2 linked regions of the Aromatoleum petrolei genome follow. The protein of the gene in region 1 interacts with the protein of each later gene in a pairwise test. Links are inferred from orthologs where the notes say so. Each region holds a gene or a part of one and is shown in the gene's direction. Other genes may lie near its edges. The genes, in order: dsbD and ToN1_RS13635.

Region 1 (3,299 bases):
GCGGTCTAGCGACAGCCAGTCGTAGCAGGCGGGAACGTCGGGCCAGCGGGCGGACGCGGCAACATCGGGGCAAGAGGTCATCGGGGGATGAAGTTGCGGAAAAGTCCCAGCATAGCGCGCCGCGCCCGCAGGCAGAACCCTGCGGCGCATGCGCGCAGCGCCCGAGTCTGGGACAATCCCGCGTTTGCCCATGCGGAGAAACGCGCGATGACCGAAGCACTCGTCGTCCTCACCAACTGCCCCGACGCGGCCTGCGCCGACGCCCTCGCCACGCTGCTGATCGAGCGTCGCCTGGCCGCGTGCGTGAACGTCCTCGCGCCCTGCCGCTCGGTGTATCGCTGGCAGGACAAGCTCGAGATCGCAGCGGAAGTCCCGCTTCTGATCAAGACCACACCCGTGCGCTACGCGGAACTCGAGGCGGCGATCCGCGAGAACCATCCCTACGAACTTCCGGAAATCGTCGCGGTCCCTGTCATGCGCGGCCTGCCGGGCTACCTCGACTGGGTCGCTGCGGAAACCGCCCCGCTACCGGACGACGAGAGCGCAGCCCCGACCGCTTCCTGAGCAGGCGCAAGTCGCAGGTCTTGATCCATATCGAAGACCTGCCGCCCCTGCCACCCTACAATCGCGCCACCGCGCAACGCCGACGAACCCATGCACCGCCTCCTGTCCCTGATTGCCCTGCTCGCGAGCCTCCTCGCGCTGTCCGTCCCCGCCCACGCCGCAGGCGCGGTCAGCGGCTCGCCGATGCGCCCCGAGGAGGCCTTCGTGCTCTCCGCGCAGGCGCTCGACCCGCAGACAGTCGAGGTCACCGTCAAGATCGCGGGCGACTACTACCTCTACGCCGACAAGTTCCGCTTCCGCGCCGATCCCGACACTGTCAGCTTCGGCACGCCACAGCGCCCGGCGGGCAAGGTCACGAAGGACGACTTCTTCGGCCAGGTCGAGACCTACCGCAAGGAAGTGAAGATCCTGCTGCCGGTCAATGCGCCCGAAGGCACGACGAAATTCCGCCTGCTCGGCAGCGTGCAGGGCTGCTGGGACGGCGGCATCTGCTACCCGCCCAACGAGCAGACCGCCGACATCGACCTCCTCGCCAAGCCGATGAAGACCGGCGGCAACTTCCTCGACGGCCTGCTCGGGCGCGACGACAAGCCCGTGCAGGCGGCCGCCGCGACCGGCGGCAGCGGCGTATCCGACGACGAGAGCGGACGCATCGCCGGCCTGCTGCGCGACGCCAGCGGCCCTCTGGTGCTGCTGAGCTTCTTCGGTTTCGGCCTGCTGCTCGCCTTCACCCCCTGCATGTTCCCGATGATCCCCATCCTGTCGGGCATCATCGTCGGCCACGGCCACGACATCTCGCGCGGACGTGCCTTCGTGCTGTCGCTCGTGTACGTGCTGGGCATGGCCATCACCTACGCCGCCGCCGGCGTCGCCGCAGGCCTCTCGGGCACCATGCTGGCCGCCGCACTGCAGAACGCCTGGGTGCTGGGCGCCTTCGCGCTGGTGTTCGTGCTGTTGTCGCTGTCGATGTTCGGCTTCTACGAGCTGCAGCTGCCGACGGCGCTGCAGAGCCGCCTGTCCTCCACCGCCAGTCACCAGCAGGGCGGCAGCCTCGGCGGCGTCGCGGTGATGGGGGTGCTGTCGGCGCTGATCGTCGGCCCCTGCGTCGCCGCCCCGCTCGCCGGCGCGCTGCTCTACATCGCGCAGACCGGCAACGCCGCACTCGGCGGCGCGGCCCTGTTCGCGATGGCGCTGGGCATGGGGGCGCCACTCCTCGCCGTCGGCGTCGCCGCCCGCTCGGTCCTGCCCAGGGCCGGCGCGTGGATGGAAGGCGTCAAGAAGGCCTTCGGCGTGATGCTGCTGGCCGTCGCGGTGTGGCTGCTCACCCCCGTCGTGCCGCCGCTGCTGCCCATGCTCGCGTGGGCGGCGTTGCTGGTGTTCTCGGGCATCTTCCTGCATGCGATCGACCCGCTGCCGCCGCACGCGAAAGGCTGGCAGCGCTTCTGGAAGGGTGTCGGCGTGGTGCTGCTGATCGGCGGTGCGGCAATGCTCATCGGCGCACTGGCCGGCTCGCGCGACCCGCTGCAGCCGCTCGCGGTGCTGCGCGCGCAGGCCGCCACCGCCAACGCGGCCGAGCTGCCGCGCTTCGAGAAGGTCGCCTCGATCGCCGAGCTCGATGCGCGGCTTGCGTCCACCGATCGTCCGGTGATGCTCGACTTCTATGCCGACTGGTGCGTGTCGTGCAAGGAGATGGAACGCTTCACCTTCACCGACCCGAATGTCGCCGCGCGCATGGGCCGCATGCTGCTGCTGAAGGCCGACGTCACCGCCAACAACGATGACGACAAGGCCTTGCTCAAGCGCTTCAACCTGTTCGGGCCGCCGGGCACGATCTTCTTCGACCCGGCGGGCAAGGAGCGCGACGGCCTGCGCGTCGTCGGCTTCATGAAGGCGGACGCCTTCAGCGAAGTGCTCGATCGCGCGCTGCGCTGAGGTCTGCAAGCCGGGGAACGGCGCCGAAGCGATCGCGGCGGGCTTCCGATCGCTTTTGGTTGCATTTCGCCTACAATTGGCGTTCCCTCAATCGCCCGCCTCCCAAAACATGTTCTCCGGAATCGTGGCCGCCTGCGGCCGAATCGAACGCATCGATCCCCTGCAGGACGGCGTCCGCCTGACGGTCAACGTGGCCGATCTCGATCTCTCCGACGTGCAGCTCGGTGACAGCATCGCCAACAGCGGCGTGTGCCTTACCGTCATCGCGATGGACGGCCCGCGCGTGCAGTTCGACGTCTCGCGCGAGACCCTCAACTGCACGGCCGGCCTCGACCAGGCCGGCAACGAAGTCAACCTCGAGAAGGCGCTACGCCTCGCCGACCGCCTCGGCGGCCACCTCGTCACCGGCCACGTCGACGGCGTCGGCGAAGTCGTCCGCTTCGTCCCGGTGGGCGAGAGTCACGACCTCGTGATCCGCGCCCCCGCCGCGCTTGCAGGCTACATTGCGCGCAAGGGCTCGATCACCGTGAACGGCGTGAGCCTCACCGTGAACCGCGTCGAGGGCACCGAATTTTCGATCAACCTGATCCCGCACACCGTCGCGGTCACCAATCTCAAGCACCTCGCGGCCGGCAGCCGCGTGAATCTCGAGATCGACTTGATCGCCCGTTACTGCGAACGCCTGCTCGCCTGGCGCGAGGAATCCGCACAATGACCGCACTGTCCCCCATCACCGAAATCGTCGAGGAAATCCGCGCCGGCCGCATGGTCGTGCTGGTCGACGAGGAAGACCGCGAGAACGA
Region 2 (3,033 bases), 140 kb from region 1 along the record:
GCACCGCGCTGATGCACTCTCTGGCCGTTACGGAAAAGCGCGGCGCCTTTCGCAGTTGGACGGTGCTCCTCGCCATCGGGGCATTCTCGCTGTCGCTGATGGGCACCTTCCTGGTCCGTTCCGGCGTGCTGACCTCCGTGCATGCCTTCGCCACCGATCCCGCACGTGGTCTCTTCGTGCTGGCGCTGCTGGTCTTGGTGATCGGCGTTTCGCTCGCGCTGTTCGCTTGGCGTGCCCCCACCCTGGCCGGAGGCGGCAGCTTCGGGCTCGTGTCGCGCGAGGCCGCGCTGCTCGGCAACAACGTCCTGCTGTCCGTTGCCAGCGGCTCCGTGCTGCTCGGCACCCTCTATCCCCTGTTCATCGATGCGCTGAATCTCGGCAAGATCTCAGTCGGGCCGCCCTACTTCGAGACCGTGTTCGTGCCACTGATGACCCCGGTGATCGTCCTGATGATGATTGGTCCGTTCGTGCGCTGGAAGGGCGACGACGGCAACCGCATCCTGCGTAAAATCGGACCGGGCCTGGTAGCGAGCATCGTGCTTGGCATTGGCGCGGCCTACGCGATCGGACATGTCACGTGGCGCACCATCCTCGGACTGTCACTCGCGGCCTGGGTCCTGATCGGCAGCGTTCAGATCCTCTGGCAGCGCCTCTCCGATCGTGCGGGGGCAGGCACGGGGGCGCGCCTGCGCGGCATCCCCGCCGCATGGTGGGGAATGTGGCTCGCGCACCTGGGGATCGGTGTCTTCATCATCGGCGTTGCCATGGTCGGCAGCCTTAACAGCCAGATCCAGGTCAAGATGCTGGCCGGCGATACGGCGCAGCTGGCCGGCTACACCTTCACCTTCCGTGGCGTGTCCAATGCGCCCGGCCCGAACTACGCGGCGGCCCGCGCGACGATCGAGGTCAGCCGCGGCGGCGTCACGTTCGCGACGCTCACGCCCGAGAAGCGCTTCTACGAAGCGCAGGGTATGCCGATGACCGAGGCTTCGATCGATATCGGACCGCTCCGCGACGTGTACGTGAACCTCGGCGACCAGCTCGAGGATGGCGCCTGGGTCGTCGGCCTGTTTTACCGTCCGTTCATCAGCTGGATCTGGTTCGGCTGCACCCTGATGGCGCTCGGAGGCATCTTCGCCGCTGCCGACCGCCGCTATCGCCGTCTGGCCGAGCGCGAAGCCCCTGCCGGGGCGGCGCGCCAGGTTGCCTGAGAGGTTCCATGAAAGCGAAGTTCCTAGTCCCCCTCTTTATTTTCCTGCTGTTGGCCGGTTTTCTTGGTTATGGCTTGAAACTCAATCCGCGCGAGGTGCCTTCACCCCTGATCGGCAAACCGGCGCCGGCGTTCCGCGTGCCGCAGTTGCAGGCCGAGGACAAGACCATCGCTCCGGAGGATCTGAAGGGGCGTGTGTGGCTCCTCAACGTCTGGGCCTCGTGGTGCATCTCATGCCGCTACGAACATCCGGTCCTGGTGGATTTCGCCCGCAACAGCCCGGTGCCCATCATTGGCCTGAACTACAAGGAGTTGCGCGGTGACGGCGCACTCGATGTGAAGGGGCTGGATCCGGCGACCGAATTGGCCAGCGCGCGCCAGCGTGCCCGCCAGTGGCTTGTCGAGCATGGTGGCGATCCCTACACGGTGTCCGCGGTCGACCTGGATGGACGCATCGGCATCGACTACGGGGTCTACGGCGTTCCGGAAACCTTCCTGATCGACCAGCAGGGTGTGATCCGTTACAAGCACATCGGTCCGATCACCCCGGAGTCGCTGCGCGACGTGCTGGTGCCCAAGATTGCGGAGCTGCAGCGTGCGAGCTGAGCTGATGCGCCGCTTGGCGCTTGTTGCGGCCCTGTCGCTGCCCTTGGCGGCCCATGCCGGTGAAGCCGCGCCGGTCGCCGACGATCCTGCCCTCGAGGAGCGAGTGATGCGCCTGTCGCACGACCTGCGCTGCCTCGTCTGCCAGAACCAGTCGATCGCGGAGTCCAATGCTCCGCTGGCCGTCGATCTGCGCAACCAGGTGCGTGAGCAGTTCCTCGCCGGCAAGGACGAAGCGGCGGTCGTCGACTATCTCGTCGCCCGCTACGGCGATTTCGTGCTCTACCTGCCGCCGTTCAACGCGACGACGCTGCTGCTCTGGCTCGGGCCGGCGCTATTGCTCGTCGCCGGGGCCGGATGGCTCGGCTGGCGCCTGCGCAGGCGTGTGCGCGAGGCGCCGCCACCCCTGAGCGCGGAAGAGCACGCCCGCGCCGCCGCGCTGCTTGATGGCACCGCCAAACCTTCCCAGGAGTCCCGCTCGTGACCGTTTTCCTGATCCTGGCCACCTTGCTGGTGGCCGGCGCCCTGCTGCTTGTGATCCCGCCCATGCTGGGTGCGGGCGCAAAGGCGCGCGAACATGCTGCACGTCAGGAACAGGTCCGCACCGTACTGATCGTGCTGCGTGAGCAACTGGCCGAACTCGAGGCCGACCACGCCGCGGGCCGCATCGCGGATGCCGAGTACCAGCGTTCCCGCGAGGAACTCGAGCAACGCGCGCTGACGGAGGCCGGCACCACCGAGGCCGGCGTCGACGCCGCCCCCGCGCGTGCCTGGGCGCTTGGCGTGGTATTTGCAGTGCCCGTTCTCGCTGTGGCGGTGTACCTGGTCCTCGGCACGCCCGAAGGATTGGATCCCGCCAGCGCCAGGCCTGCGCCCGAGGCCGGTCATCAGATCACGCCGGAGCAGATGCAGGCCATGGTAGTCCAGCTTGCCGATCGCCTCGAGCGTCAGCCGGACGACGTGCAGGGCTGGATGATGCTCGGACGGTCGTTCGCCGTGATGCAGAATTTCCAGGGCGCGTTGGCGACCTGGGCCAAGATCGGCACGAAGATCCCGGATCATCCTGACATCCTCGCCGATTGGGCGGATCTATTGGCGGGTGCGTCCGGCCGCAAGTTCGAGGGAGACCCCGACCGACTGATCGCGCGCGCGCTGGAACTCGCGCCGAATCACGTCAAGGCGCTGGCCCTCTCCGGCACCTCTGCGTTCGTCCGTCACGA

What was found.
Region 2: the proteins of dsbD (region 1) and ToN1_RS13635 interact in binary tests that used the Escherichia coli proteins (3 or more experiments, as listed by UniProt). The link is inferred for Aromatoleum petrolei from one-to-one orthologs.

Annotation. Positions count from the first base shown.
Region 1 is NZ_CP059560.1:3,122,758-3,126,056, reverse strand. The notes cover bases 90-3,075. They hold dsbD (protein-disulfide reductase DsbD), read left to right. Parts: upstream 90-654; coding sequence 655-2,496; downstream 2,497-3,075. Other genes in these bases: ToN1_RS14235 (riboflavin synthase), read left to right, coding at 2,606-3,075; cutA (divalent-cation tolerance protein CutA), read left to right, coding at 208-564. Also shown: ToN1_RS14250 (DUF2946 family protein), read right to left, coding at 1-81; more of ToN1_RS14235, read left to right, coding at 3,076-3,211; ribBA (bifunctional 3,4-dihydroxy-2-butanone-4-phosphate synthase/GTP cyclohydrolase II), read left to right, coding at 3,208-3,299. UniProt on the Escherichia coli protein: Required to facilitate the formation of correct disulfide bonds in some periplasmic proteins and for the assembly of the periplasmic c-type cytochromes.
Region 2 is NZ_CP059560.1:2,983,081-2,986,113, forward strand. The notes cover bases 298-3,017. They hold ToN1_RS13635 (DsbE family thiol:disulfide interchange protein), read left to right. Parts: upstream 298-1,219; coding sequence 1,220-1,816; downstream 1,817-3,017. Other genes in these bases: ToN1_RS13630 (heme lyase CcmF/NrfE family subunit), read left to right, coding at 298-1,211; ToN1_RS13640 (cytochrome c-type biogenesis protein), read left to right, coding at 1,821-2,297; ccmI (c-type cytochrome biogenesis protein CcmI), read left to right, coding at 2,294-3,017. Outside these bases: more of ToN1_RS13630, read left to right, coding at 1-297; more of ccmI, read left to right, coding at 3,018-3,033. UniProt on the Escherichia coli protein: Involved in disulfide bond formation. Catalyzes a late, reductive step in the assembly of periplasmic c-type cytochromes, probably the reduction of disulfide bonds of the apocytochrome c to allow covalent linkage with the heme.